DNA from 2 places in the Paenibacillus sp. USHLN196 genome. Region 2 is predicted to be linked to the other one. Evidence: riboswitches for the same ligand, from Rfam matches in the RefSeq annotation. Region 2 holds a riboswitch; the other holds the start of a gene.
The links. Region 2 has a riboswitch for cyclic di-AMP ahead of WFI24_RS02885 (3D domain-containing protein). Riboswitches for the same ligand answer to the same signal wherever they lie in the genome.
Positions count from the first base shown of each region.

Region 1: linked by a shared signal. The riboswitch ahead of WFI24_RS06305 (hypothetical protein) and the one ahead of WFI24_RS02885 (3D domain-containing protein) in region 2 are both predicted to bind cyclic di-AMP.

Region 1 covers NZ_JBBCYH010000002.1:657,694-665,278, reverse strand. The annotation lists gene WFI24_RS06325 (zinc ribbon domain-containing protein) at 1-85, opposite strand, end outside; gene WFI24_RS06320 (organic hydroperoxide resistance protein) at 296-715, opposite strand; gene WFI24_RS06315 (Nramp family divalent metal transporter) at 1,114-2,409, shown strand; gene WFI24_RS06310 (HAD family hydrolase) at 2,541-3,224, opposite strand; gene WFI24_RS06305 (hypothetical protein) at 3,575-3,973, opposite strand; cyclic di-AMP (ydaO/yuaA leader) riboswitch at 4,089-4,263, opposite strand; gene WFI24_RS06300 (glutathione peroxidase) at 4,634-5,113, shown strand; tRNA gene WFI24_RS06295 (tRNA-Leu) at 5,250-5,332, opposite strand; gene WFI24_RS06290 (urease accessory protein UreF) at 5,769-6,470, shown strand; gene WFI24_RS06285 (XRE family transcriptional regulator) at 6,737-6,940, shown strand; gene WFI24_RS06280 (hypothetical protein) at 6,968-7,585, shown strand, end outside.
Region 2 covers NZ_JBBCYH010000001.1:667,256-674,840, forward strand. The annotation lists gene WFI24_RS02865 (DUF350 domain-containing protein) at 1-13, opposite strand, end outside; gene WFI24_RS02870 (PspA/IM30 family protein) at 109-780, opposite strand; gene WFI24_RS02875 (prenylated flavin chaperone LpdD) at 892-1,233, opposite strand; gene WFI24_RS02880 (polysaccharide deacetylase family protein) at 1,387-2,181, shown strand; gene WFI24_RS02885 (3D domain-containing protein) at 2,295-2,966, opposite strand; cyclic di-AMP (ydaO/yuaA leader) riboswitch at 2,969-3,166, opposite strand; gene WFI24_RS02890 (amino acid ABC transporter ATP-binding protein) at 3,384-4,106, opposite strand; gene WFI24_RS02895 (ABC transporter substrate-binding protein/permease) at 4,093-5,529, opposite strand; gene WFI24_RS02900 (M20 family metallopeptidase) at 5,740-6,915, shown strand; gene WFI24_RS02905 (alpha-glycosidase) at 7,153-7,585, shown strand, end outside.

The sequences.
Region 1 (7,585 bases), on a different contig from region 2:
ACATGGAAACTTCCTTAATGTTACAATCCGTCCCCCTGCATTTCGTACATACAAATCGCCGCTCGATCATCTCTTCAATACTCATCTTCGTTCCCCCTTTATGGAATGTGTAGCATCAAGTGGGAGTGCAATTATGTAAAATAGTACGCGATCTTGCGTGTAATCTCCTGCATCATATTCATATATTATAACCAATACAAAGCCCTGCCGGTTGCCAGCAGGGCTTTGTACTTGAACATCAGGTATCCAGGATACCCTGCTCTATATCTTCCCCGTTACTACCGGGAGTCAGGTCTTAGACTACGTTTAATACAACATCAATGTTACCGCGTGTTGCTTTGGAATACGGGCAGAATTCATGTGCCTTGCGAGCCAGATCCTCTGCTTGACTGTGATCCACACCAGGCATGCTCACGTCCAGACGAACAGACAGCTGGAAACCGTCATCCGCAGGGTCTTTACCAATGGATACGTTACTTGTAACGACCACATCCTCCAATTTCACACCTGCTTTGCGTGCTACATTGGCAAGGGCACTTTCATAACATGCTCCGTATCCAGCGGCAAAGAGTTGCTCAGGGTTGGTACCTTCACCACCGGAACCACCAAGCTCTTTTGGCATTTTCAGATCATGCTTGAGCACGCCATCCGAAGAAGTTACCGAACCTGTACGTCCACCTTTAACTGTAGCTACTGCTGTATATAAAGCTTCCATTAAGAATCTCTCCCTTATCCATTAGTTTTAACTGCCTTCATTTCAATTTAAACTTCTGGCTCATTTTGAAACGCATTTTATATCTTTATCAGCTTTTACATCTTTATCATTTTCATGCATATCAGCTTCCATCGCTGTATTTTTCCTGAGGTTGGGTAATATACGAAGGGGCGTTTTTATGCTTCAGTCCAGATTTTGTCCTTATACATAAAAGTTGCACTAGACAAAAATAATTGAAGGAGTACAATGTAACAATAAACATAAAAATTTAGATATATCATGAGCGGTTCGTCCCGCATCAATATCTCAAAATCAATCATTCAAAGTCAGGTGATTATCGTATGAGTAAAAAAAATCCGTTCAACACGCCTTCAAGAGAATCATTGTCTACTGCTGGCATGGCCCCTTCTCTTGGAGAAGCACATAGCTCGATGAAAGTTCCGCAAAATGCTGCATGGTGGAAGAAATTCCTCGCTTTTGTAGGCCCAGGGTACCTCGTTGCCGTAGGTTACATGGACCCCGGCAACTGGGCAACAGATATTGCAGGCGGTTCACAGTTTGGGTATACCTTGTTATCCGTCATCCTGCTCTCGAACCTGATGGCCGTTGTGCTTCAATCATTGGCTGGGAAGCTCGGCATCGTCACCGGACGGGACCTGGCTCAAGCCTGTCGCGAACGCTTCAGCATGCCTGTCGTCATGATGTTATGGGTTCTGTGTGAGCTTGCCATTGCAGCCACGGATCTGGCAGAAGTCATTGGCTCTGCCATCGCGTTAAAGCTGTTATTTAACATTCCTATGTTATACGGCGTTATTATCACCGCAGTCGATGTACTATTGATCCTTGTACTGCAAAACAAAGGCTTCCGAGCTTTGGAAACTCTCGTCATTGTGCTGATGGCGACCATCGCCCTCTGCTTCGGGATTGACCTGTTCCTGGCAAAACCGGATATGGGCGGCGTTCTCCATGGTTTTGTACCCAATGTAGAGATTTTGCAGAACCCGGCCATGCTCTATATCGCCATCGGTATTATCGGAGCAACCGTGATGCCGCATAATCTATATCTGCATTCTTCCATTGTACAGACCCGTCAGATCGAACAGACACCACAGGGTAAAAAAGAAGCCATTCGGTACTCGACCATGGATTCTACAATCGCGCTGACACTGGCTCTGTTCATCAATGCGGCCATTCTGATTGTATCTGCCGCTGTATTCCACAGTGCCGGCATGACGCAGGTTGCGGAGATCGCTGATGCCTATCATCTGCTAACGCCTCTATTAGGTACTACTGTTGCAAGTATCCTGTTCGGTGTGGCGCTGTTGGCGTCAGGTCAGAACTCTACTCTTACAGGTACACTCGCTGGGCAGATTGTCATGGAAGGATTCCTGAATATTCGAATTCCAGCATGGCTGCGTAGACTGGTCACACGTCTGATCGCCATCATCCCTGCTGTAATTGTTACAGCCATCGCTGGAGAACATGGCACAGAAGAACTGCTCATTTTGAGCCAGGTCGTGCTGTCTCTTCAATTACCTTTTGCTGTAATTCCCTTGGTGATGTTCACGAGTGATAAAAAAAGCATGGGTGCGTTCGCCAACAAATTATGGCTCAAAATCATCTCATGGGTCATTGCCGCTGTTATCGTTGTGCTAAATGTATATCTGATCATTCAGACGATCCGCTTGTTCTAATTCATTCTAATTGACTAAATAATAAAAAGGCTGATCGACTCCGGTATGCGATACCCAAGTTGATCAGCCTTTTATTGTTGCTCTGCAGCAACGTGTCTTCATTTATAGTAGAAAATCTTGTACGCAATCATCTAATTCTGGTTTGGCGCCAATAACGGCAGGAGCTGATCCAATGAATCAACGGTCCAATCTGCACGTTCGTCATCCGATAGTTCCGGCTGGAATCTCCCGTAACCCTGCATAATCCGTATCGTACGCATGCCCAGCTTCCGAGCAGGAATAATGTCATTATCGATCCGATCGCCGATCATGACGGCTTCCTCTGGTTCACAACCGGCCTGCTTCAAGGCCACAGCGTATAACTCAGGGTCTGGCTTGGACACCCCTTCTTCAGCCGAACAGGCCAGAACATCAACATACTTTCGCAACCCGTAGCTCTCCAGTCTCTCTTCCGTTCCAGGACTCTGATTGGCAATAATGCCAATGCGATAATGCTTCGACAAGTGCTGAAGAACCGAATCCGCTGAAGGAAAAGGATGTTCAAGATCTTTTTGAAACTTCAGCTTGTCCTGAATCTGTTTCTGGTGCTTCTCGTCTCCAATGAATGTGCGAATAGCCACTCTCATCGGCCATTGCTCATAATTCTGGTAACAGTTCGCGAACAGTTCTCGTACCGCCTCAATCTTCACCGGATACCCCAAAGCGCAAGCTTCGCGAACGAACTGTCCGATAATATCATCAACCGGCTCCCATTCATCCACCAGCGTATCTCCAACATCAAAAAACAACCACTTCAATCCACCTACATCCGGCACGCCAATTCCTCCTTGTAAGCCACAGGCGATTCCTTATCCTTATTTAAAAGTTCGTGTTCAAAAAGTCTGGTTTTCAGTACCGAGAAGATGGAATGAAGCTAGAAATGGAGTAGCGGAGCGTAGGGAAAACTACGTGAGCAACGGACATTTCGGCTGAATTTCATATTCGATGCTGAGGATGCCGCCAGGCATCCTTCGTAATCAAAAGCGGACTTTTTGAACTACCTATAAAACCATAAAAAAGAAGACCCACCATCAAGCATGAGTCTCCTCAAATTTCCGTTTATTGATATATTCAATTATAACAGGCCCCTTACACCGGAGCAATCACAAGCTAACAAGCTAGCGCACTAACCATTCAGGAGAAAGCCGACTTCTCCATTAAGTGAATACACAATCCGGTCTGCACCCATTCCTCGATAAATGCCCTTTGGATGACTCTGCTCCGTAATGACGCACAGGGACTTCGATGTCCACGAACGGCAGATCTGCAAATATCGACAGGTCAGATTCAGGCTGTTCTCGAAAATAAACACGTTTCCTACGCTGCCCTGCGGCAAAAACCATTTTTGAGCTGCAGCCGTGTTCATTCGAATGACATGCTCTACCCCGATTCTACGGAGTCTACGCTCTTCCCCTGCACTGTTGGTTAGAACGGCAAACGGCATTTTTTTGTACATCAGCAATTTGATAAATTTGCGTCCTGCTTCATTTGGAGCAGTCACTAAGATCATCTCAGTATCCATCATTCGTTCCTCCCTTGGCGTGAAAAGACAACAAAAAAGAAGCGTGGGGGACCAAGGCCTCCCGAACGCTTCTTAAATAACCCATGGCGAAAACACCATGAACCAGCGTACGGCTTGTTGCCTCTCCCTTTAACGCTTACGAGGTTAGCTGACGGATTCGGGCGCGAGAGTCGCCCTATTTCCGGCTGTCACCGGAAAATTCACCCCATGAATACCACTGTCCTGGACAGCGCATTCCGTTGGTTCCCCCGTTTCCCACTCATCAATGAATGGAAACTCAGCGATTAAAACATCGTTCGTATATCTTAAAGTAAGATCGAGCGATATTATCGTTTGTTTCGTTTTTCAAGTACAATTTAGTTTAAATTGAAATTACGTTATGAATCATACACCCGCGACATGACGGTGTAAAGTCCGCCCAGATCACCGAATCGGCAGATTTTTGCCAATACCCATCCATAATAACGCTTACAATAAGGTTATACTCTACCCATCTCTTCAAGGCTATCTAATTCTCACTCTGACGAAAATCACATCGATATTCATTCACGTATTCTGCACAACTTGCCTGTTTTGATTCTTTTAACACCATATTAGTTTTGCAATATTTAATTGTAACCAATATAATAAGAGGTATAAGATTAGATCATGGAGGCGATTTAGATGACAGTCTACGATTACAAAGTGAATACCCTTCGCGGTCAAGAAGTTGAAATGTCCGACTACCGTGACAAAGTGCTACTGATTGTGAATACGGCAAGCTCATGTGGCCTTACTCCTCAATTCAAAGGTCTGCAAGAACTGCAAGACAAGTTTCAGGATGCCCCTTTTGCAGTTCTGGGTTTTCCAAGCAACCAGTTTGCACAGGAAAAAGGATCTTCCGACGACATTGCAGAGTTCTGTCAGATGAATTATGGCGTGAGCTTCCCAATGTTCGAGAAAATTGATGTGAACGGCTCAAGCGCTCATCCTCTCTTCCAGCATCTAAGCAAAGAAGCTCCTGGCCTGCTCGGCTCCAAAGCAATCAAATGGAATTTCACCAAATTCCTTGTGGATCAGAACGGACAGGTACTGAAACGTTACGCTCCCAAAACAACACCCGACAAGATTGAAGAAGATATCAAGAACTTGCTTCAAAAATAACACACAGGCCACCCGCAACCGGACGATCGCCCCGGTAATGGATGGCCTTTTTTCTGACCTGAGGTTCTACTGGCCGAAAATACAAAAAGAAGAAGCTTTCCAATAAAGGAAAGCTTCTTCTTAATCGTTCATATGATGCGGTCGAGAGGACTCGAACCTCCACGGGCATACGCCCACTACCCCCTCAAGATAGCGTGTCTGCCATTCCACCACGACCGCATGTCGTAAATAATCGGCAACAGAATTGATTATACCGGCTTTAGATCTAAAAGTAAAGCACTTTTTAATACTTCTTTATCAGCCAGGCATTTTCCTCAAAAATCGCATATTCTCGTCATGTTCAGTCATGAACTGCATATCATTAGTTTTGATCCCCTCTTTTCCGGATAGAGCCGATCTGTGTAATCATTTATATATAGTAATATATAGTCTTCCCCTACACTCTGATAACAACTGACGTTGAATGATATATTAGATAACACAACATATGATTTATCAATTTAAAACCATAAATTACAAGGATTCTATTGACAAAAAGCGGACGTTTATGGGAAGATAACTATCATATAATTCGGATTTTCAAACACAAAGCAAACAAAAAGGTAAATAAATGTTACTTTAAGTGACATTTAACGAACACAGGAGGCGAATGATTGTGAACCGTGGGAATAAGCTGCTCGATTATGTCAAACTGCTTGATTCCTCTATTCAGGTCGGAGGGTTCACCCATTCCTTCGGCATGGATATCCATATCAAGGAGGGTACCATTCGTAATGCTGAAGATCTCGAATCATTCATGCGTTGTCAGTTGCATCCCAGCATCGTTCGTCTTGAAGGGATGGCCATAAAAGGCATCTATACCGCAGCAGATCACAAGGATACATGGCGGATAGCTCTGATCGACAAGCTCGTCCATGTTCAGCGAACTCCTGGAGATCTCAGAGAACAAGCTGCTGTTATGGGCAAACGATTGATCAGACTCGCACGCGCTCTGCACCCCTGGATTGATTTCAGCCAGCTCGAACAGATCTTCGCCAAATATGATTCGGTTGGCTGCCTCTCCACTGTTCATGCCTGGATTAACCACCATCTCGATATCCCGGTCGAGGAGGCGGTCCTTGGTTATCTGCATTCAGCCATGAATGCCTGCATAACCGAAGCCTCCAAAGTTATTCCCCTGAATAACGATATAACCAAAGATCTGATGGTCCGCCTGGCCGCAGATCTGGAGAATGAATGGAACACCGTCAGCGCCTCGGCTGCGGATGGACTGGCACAGCCAACCTCGATGTCCATGAAATCGTTTTTCCCCAGTTTCCATATGCTTGGAGCTGGACTTCATGCCTACAGGGCCTAATCCTCTTTCTCCTCAGCTTCACTTGCCTTCATTCGGACAAACAAAAAACACGCGGCAACCTCCTTGCCGACGTGTTTTTTTGTCATTTTATTTGTTTATTTAACGTATTTACGCCATTTAACATCACAAAATACACTTTTTTCCGTCTTTTTTAATTGTTAGATGACGCATTTACGTATATAATAAAATATACAGCTCGCATTTCTATATATTCTACATGAAGAGATGGCGACTGAATACTACAATCTAACCAGGGGTGAACCCTTTTGAACAAGAAAAAACCAGTGACTCCGTTCGGATGGGCCATCAAACGACGGCTAACCGAGCTTCAAGTGGACCAGAAGACCTTTTGTGAACAGTACGGTATCCCGCCCTATCGTTTGTCCAATCTCATTCACGGCACACGCAAAGCAACCCGCTTCAGGCATCTGGTCGCTGATATTTTGGATATTCCAGATGAACTGAGATAAGATTTCCGTCAAAGGAGGACCTCATTCATGAGACATGTTACATCCGACCTGGAAAGCCTTACGTTCCAATCCATACGTCACCAACTCATCATCGTTGACCACCACTGGGTTATCCACAGCTGCAACCGCGCTTGGCAACAGGGACTGGGTCAATTTCCACCAAGCTCGGATGCGAACAATAATCATAGACATTACCTGCATCTGTTGGAAGCTTGGGCGTTACGAGGCAGGAATGCCGCTACGGCACTTGTTGCACAGAATTTGAAAGAAAGCGGAACACCCTTTAATCGAAATCATACATATGACATCTGCGTGTATACGATATATAACGAAGAAAGGTGGTTCCGTACGGAACTCACCCCTCTAGTTCATACTGAGCCCCTTCCGGATACTCATCTGGCTTTGATCGCACACGTGGATATTACCGAACAGAAAAAGACAGAACGCCAATTAAAGAAGGCTCTGTCTGAAGTGCGTACATTACGTGGACTGCTGCCTATCTGCGCCGTCTGCAAACAGATCAAGGATGAAGAAGAACATTGGAACTCCGTCGAAAGTTATCTGGAGAAGCATACCCACGCCGAATTCACCCATGATATCTGCCCGGAATGCATTCGACGATTATATCCGAAATACTCGAACATC
Region 2 (7,585 bases):
TGTTCAAATCCATTTACACAGCCCCCACATATCAACATGAACCGCATTTAAAAGCGAAGGAGAAACACTCTTCTCCTCCGCTGGTTAACCCTGCTGACAACCAAGGTGTTAGTTCTTATTATCGTACTGTTTCATCAATGCTGCCAGTTCGTCTTCAACAGCCTTGTCTTTACCCAGCTTCTCGAACTCTTCATCAAGCGACTTGCCTTTGGATGACATCTCGTTGCTTGCTTCAGCTTGTGCTTCCATTTGCATCATTTTCTCTTCCATTCGCTTCATGCCGGCACTTGCCGTATCCGAGCCAAATCCATTCAACGCTTTGTTGATTTCCGTTTGGGCTTTTGCTGCATTGTAGCGGGCTACCAATGTTTCACGTTTGTTCTTCATTTGAGTCAACTGCTTACGCATCTCGTCGAGCTTGCCACGCAGGTTATCTGCAGAAGCCTTGTTCTGATCATAGCTGGTTTTGTACTCAGCCATCTTCTCTTCAGCAACCTTTTTCTCTTCAAGAGCCCGGCGAGCCAGGTCCAGGTTCTGAGCACGTGCCGCCGTGTGCGCCTGTTCTTCACGTTTCTTCACAAGCGCTTCCTGCTCTTCGAACAACTGCTTGAATTTCTTCTCAATGGCGATCTGTGCGGCTACTGCTTTCTCCGCATCCTCCAGATCCTCTTGCATGTCACGGATATATTGGTCCGTCATCTTGATTGGATCTTCTGCCTTGTCAATAATGGCATTAATGTTAGACATCGTTAAATCACGCAATCGTTTGAAAATGGACATTATGGTATTCCTCCTAGTCGATATTACATCGTATATAATTATACATACGTAAGAATCTACATCTCGTTTCAATTTTAGCAAATAAAATCAAAACATGCGATTGCTCTTACGTCAGGAAGATTGTTTATCCTTATTCAGATGATCCTCCATCAACCTCTCTGCAGTCTGCACGATTTCGTCGATCTGCATCCGTGTAATGGAATCAAAATGGATACCCATAATTACCGTAACGGTTACTTTCAGCTGCAGGGCAGCTTTTCGGGCAAGCCGTTCACAGAGCTCTTGTTCCTTATGACCCGGAATATGTACCGTAGTCCCACTAACCCGCTCATGATCGACATAGAACGTGGCTACAGCGCCAATATGCGCCTTTCCTCCGGTAACGAGAAAAACCTTATCCTCTCCTGCTTCAATCACCTGTAAACGTATCGATTTCAAATCATATGTACTCATAGCCATCCACCTATCCTTCTCTATATGTTATATATGGAGGAATTATGGCTTTCATGAGCTACATCGGCAATGAAAATTCTCACACTACGCATAACTTATGGATACCCCGGGCATACCAAAGAGAACGTCATTTTGGAAAAGGAGGCCGTTATTATGCGCGTACGCCTCATTATGCTGATGGTTATCGTTATTTTTCTCGGAGGGTATCATGCTCCAGTTGTTTCATCGCGGGATGCTTCAAGCCCGCCAAGTGAGTCGGTATCAGGTTCAGATTCCGCGGAACAAGAACAACTGACATTGGGACAATTACGTCAAAAATATGCCGATACGTTCAAAACCAATGGTCCTTCAACCAAACAGGTTGCACTGACTTTTGATGATGTGCCCGATCCACGATTTACTCCGCAGGTGCTGGATGTATTGAAAAAATACAAAGTCAGAGCTACCTTCTTCATCGTGGGTAGTCGTGCTGAGAAACATCCGGATCTGGTAAAACGCATGGTTAAGGAAGGACATATCGTTGGCAATCACAGCTATAATCATCCGGAATTCGGTAAGCTGTCGATGAATGCCTTTCGCAAACAAATTTTACATACCGGCGATATTATTCACCACCTCACGGGATATACCCCCAAAATGATACGGCCACCTTATGGTGACATTAATGAGGAACAGCTGAAATGGGCTGCCAGACAGCATTATAGCATTGTGAACTGGAATGTGGATTCGTTGGACTGGAAAGGCCTCTCCAAGGAAAAGGTGAAAGATAATATCCTATCTGCCGTGAAACCTGGTTCCATCGTTCTGCAGCATGCAGGAGGCGGTGTGGGCTCTAACCTGAACGGCACGATTGAGGCTCTGCCCGAAGTCATTGAGGAACTGCGTCACCGCGGATATGAACTGGTCACGTTGGACGAAATGTTGGGATTGCCTAAGGCCAAAGATTAGAATGTCCATGATCCGTGTCAAGAAATGATTACGAATGTTAAAAGGGTGCCTGTTCAATCGCAAGTTAGCGACTGCCAGACACCCTGTTTGAATTCATTAGATGTAATTACTTGCTACTTCAGAATGTACAGCTCGATATCCTGAAAACCAAATGTGCTTACGGACTGCTTGCTACCCGGAATGAAGATATCAATTCGGTGACCCTTGATTGCTCCACCCACATCACGTGCTGTGGCTACAAAAGCCTGTTTGGGCAATCCTGGATGGCTGTGACCTGTGACCAATACTTTGGTTCCGAGCGGAATCACACTTGGATCAACTGCAATCGTACCCAGTTCAAGATCATTGCCGAAGTAATCCACAGGACCCCATCCTCCATTTTCGGACGGATCTGCAGAGTATGCCGTTGCTTTCACATTCACTGCTTTACTGTAATCAAACGTTTTGCCCCAGGCTTGAACCACTTTGTTATCTGCGTTAACGTCCAAGCTTGCTGTGGTAACCGTCTTCGCTTGAGCCTTGCTTTCCGTAGCGGCAGCAGCAACTTTGTTTGCTTTGCCGGGGATTGTAATTTTCAAACCACCATAAATGTTGTAAGGCGAAATGTCGTTATTTGCTTTAACCAACGTGTTAAGTGCTACTCCATATTGTTTCGATAAGGTGTAGAAGGTATCCCCCTCTTTGGCCACATGAACTGAATCTGCGTGAGCCGGAACGGCTTGAATAAGCATTGCTGTTGTCAATAATGCTACTGCTGTTTTGGCTATACGTTTCTTGTTAATCATGGTCTTCCTCCCTCATTGTGCCTGCGAAGTTAGTTGTCGGATTCGGATGAGGAGCCCACCCTATAGGTTCTTCGTTACATTTGGAATCATTATGTACCCCTAATTCACCCCAAGCAGTGTGCCGTATATCTTCCCCCTGCACGATCTGCATTGTTACATCCCCCGCACTCCCTGTCCGGAAGTTTCGGCAGAGTTCAATATATCACAATTTTGTAACCTGAACTTGTAGTAATTCTTACCAAATAATTTTCTGCACGTCATCATCTGTAAGAATACTGGATAATTTCGAGATGTTGGATACACCGATTCATAATATTAGGTAACAGAAAAGTTACTTTTCGATTTCATTAGTGGATATTACGCATAAAAAAATAGCGCTACCGACATAAAGTCAGTAACGCTATTTGATTCATGAATTTAGAGTACCTTAGCAAGAAAATCACGTGTTCGTGGATTTTTGGGTGCTCCGAACACCTCATCTGGTGTTCCTTCTTCCACAATAACCCCGCCATCCATGAACAGGATCCGGTCTCCCACTTCACGTGCAAAACCCATTTCATGCGTCACGATGACCATGGTCATCCCGCCTTCTGCAAGGCGTTTCATGACATCCAGCACTTCACCAACCATCTCGGGGTCCAGTGCCGAAGTAGGCTCGTCAAACAGCATGACATGCGGTTGCATGGCCAATGCTCTTGCAATGGCGATCCGCTGCTTCTGTCCACCGGACAGCTGATTCGGGAATGTATCTTTCTTATCGTACAAGCCCACAGTGTTAAGCAGATCAGCAGCAATTTTCTCTGCTTCCTGCGTGGATTGCTTCTTCACTTTGATTGGGGCAATTGTAATGTTTTGCTGCACCGTTTTGTGTGGGAACAGGTTAAAATGCTGGAACACCATCCCCATTTTTTCACGAGTCGCGTTAATGTTGTGCTTGGGGTCCGTTATTGAAACACCTTCAAAATCGATTTCACCTGATGTAGGTTGTTCCAAGAGGTTCAGGCAACGTAAGAATGTACTTTTACCTGAACCGGAAGGACCGATGACCACGACAACCTCGCCTTTGCCAATGGTCACGTTAATGCCCTTAAGCACATCGTTATTTCCATAAGATTTGTGTAATTGTCTAACGTCTATCACTTGCACTCAACTTCCTTTCCAGTCGTCCCAGCAGCTTGGACAAAATGAACGTCAATACAAAGTAAATGGCTGCCGCAATAACAAACGGACTCATTCCTTGGTACGTAATGTTTTTGACAACACTTGCCTGATACATAATGTCCACCATACCGATAACAGAGATAATGGAGGATTCCTTGATGATCGTTATGAATTCATTACCAATTGCCGGCAATACGGCCTTGAAAGCCTGTGGCAATATGATGTAACGCATGGCTGCACCTCTGCCCATTCCGAGGGAGCGAGCTGCTTCCAACTGGCCACGATCCACCCCTTGAATACCTGCTCGGAAAATTTCCGCAAGATAGGCACCACTATTGATGGAAAGTGTGATAATACCCGCTTGAAGGGGACTAAAATTAATACCAAATGTCAGGGCCAATCCGTAATAGATTATCATCAATTGCACTAGCATCGGAGTACCCCGAATGACTTCGACATATGCTGTTCCAATCCAACGCAGAATGGCTACATCATGCAGACGGAACAAACAGATGATCAGTCCGATGATAACCCCAAATATTACACCAAGTGCAGATAACAGGAGCGTGTATCCTACACCTGTTGCATAGAAGCTCTTGTATTGCCAGAACACTTCAATTATATTTTGTGATTTGTTCACTTTATCAGCCATCAGGAGACTGGCGTCTGTGACCATCTGTTCGATCTTATTTTCACTTTTCAATCGCTCGAGCGTTCCATTTACCGCACTTAGCAACTCTGTATTACCTTTACGGATTCCAATTGCTGCTTCTACCTGTTCTTCATCAGGAACAGCAGGAGCAAGTGCAATCACATCGTCCAGATATCCCGCAGCAACGGTATCTTCAACGATTGCTGCATTTATACGATTCGTTTGCAACTGCAACACAATATCAGAAATTTTATCGAGCGCAGTAAGCTTCGCTCCTGGGATATTCTGTCCAATCGTCTCTTGAATGGAACCCTTCTGAACCCCTATTTTTTCATTCTCCAGTTCTGCCATCGTCGGATATTTGTCTTTATCCGCACTGCGAACCATGATTACTTGTTTGGACTTGTAATAGGTGTCGGAAAAATCAATACTTTGCTTCCGCTCATCGGTTGGTGTCATGCCCGAGATGACCAGATCCACACGACCGCTCTGCAATGCAGGCAGGAGTCCGTCGAAGCCCATATCTTCAATGACAAGCTCAGCGCCAAGGTCTTTGGCAATTTCTTTGGCAATGGCAATATCAAAACCAACGATTTGATCTTTGCCATCGATCACTTTATGGAATTCATAGGGTGCAAAATCGGCACTTGTACCGAGCACCAGCTTTTTACTGCTTGAATTGTCTGTAGTCCCACTTGCAAGTGCCACAGGAACGGCAGTCGTCAGCAGAACGACAAAGGTCAACAGCATCATAGTGTAACGACTTATCAATTTCAACCTTGTTCTCTCCCCTTACAATACTTTGTATGCTTCTCATGTTGATGACTGAGTCATTATAAAGTACAATGCATGATTATGCAATGCATTTTGACATTACAAATCTTGACTTGTTTCTGAAAAAATGAAGCAAACATGATATAATCAATGAATTATTTTCATTTTTGCATAAGGAGTTTACTAATGACATCTAACAAATCACAGATCCAGACGGTTATTGATCAATATGCTTCCCGTTTTAAAGCCATTTCATCATATATCGGTGCCAACCCCGAACTGGGAAATGAAGAGTTCCTTGCTTCTGCTCGTCTAAAAGAAGAACTGGTCTATCACGGGTTCACTGTAGAGGCTCCAATCCTTGGACTAGACACAGCTTTTATTGGAACCTATTCTGCCGCCAAACCCGGCCCTACCATCGCATTACTGTGTGAGTATGACGCGTTGCCGGAGATCGGTCACGCTTGTGGTCACCATCTGATCTGCATGATGAGTCTTGGGGCTGCTGTTGGGCTAAAATCCATTCTGGATGAAGTCGGCGGAACAATTAAAGTGTTTGGGACACCCGCTGAGGAGACACGTGGTGCCAAAGTTCCTATGGCTGAAGCAGGTTTGTTCGATGACTGCGATGTCGCTCTGATGGCGCATCCATATTATGCCTATGAAAAATCAGGCAGTTCACTGGCTATTGATGCTGTACAATTTGAATTCCATGGCAGATCTTCACATGCTGCTGCAAGTCCACATGAAGGCATTAACGCACTTGATGCCGTTATTCAAACGTTCAATGGAATCAATGCATTCCGGCAACAAGTGAAAAGCACCGTTCGTATCCACGGTGTGATCAACAACGGGGGTCAAGCGGCAAACATCATTCCTGACTATGCTTCCGCTCAATTTTATGTACGTGCAGCAACCAGAAAAGAGCTGAATATCCTCACGGAACGTGTGATTCAGATCGCTGAAGGCTCTGCTCTCCAGACAGGCTGCAAGCTGGTGACGTCCAACTATGAAACGTCCTATGACGAGATGGTCACCAATGAAGCATTCTCAGCTGCTTTTAGTCAAAATCTGATGGAACTGGGCATCCCTCAAGAAGAGATTGTGAGTGGTAACGATCATGGCTCCATGGACATCGGTAACGTTTCCCTGAAATGTCCTGCCATCCATCCTTACATTCGTGTTGTAGACGAGGTGCACACACTGCACTCCATAGCCTTCCGTGATCTTGCACTCCAAGAGCGTGCCCTGGACGGGATGATTCTGGGAGCCAAGGCACTCGCTACAACAGCCTACGACGTCCTGAGCCAGCCGGAACTGCTTCAATCCATCCGTACTGAGTTCGAGCAAGCTATTCGTTAACATTTGTTTCAGCACGTTGCATAGGGGTACCCTGAGAGGGCTTGAATTTCAAGCTTGTTCCGGGTACCCCTTTTCGTAATAATCTGTAAGTATATCCAGTAAGAAGCTGGATATGCTATGAAAAAAAGCCTTGAAAACACTGAAAATAATACATTTTATTACAGTAAATATGGTTCATTTGCTGGCTAACTTGGTTATATATTGCTATAACTTATCCTATATTCAGGAGGTGCTGTCATGCTGCTCGAAGCCATGTATCATGTCCCTCGTGACAAGTGGGCTTACGCCTATAATTCGTCTACCATACATCTGCGCGTACGAACCAAGCGCAATGATGTGCAATACGTGACTGCACTGACCGGAGATAAGTACAATTGGAACGGAACCTACAAGGAAATTCAACTGGAGAAAGCTGCTTCCGATCACATGTTTGATTATTGGGAGGCTGCCGTCAAGCCACAATTCAAACGTCTCACCTATATTTTTCGGATAACCGCTGGTTCAGAGGATGTGTTTCTTGCGGATAATGGAATTCATTATGAGACCCCCTATCCCACCGGAGGATACTATGAGTTCTCTTATATACACGAGATCGATGTGTTTAAGGTGCCTGAATGGGCCAAAGAAGCCGTCTTTTATCAGATCATGACTGAACGATTTGCCAATGGAG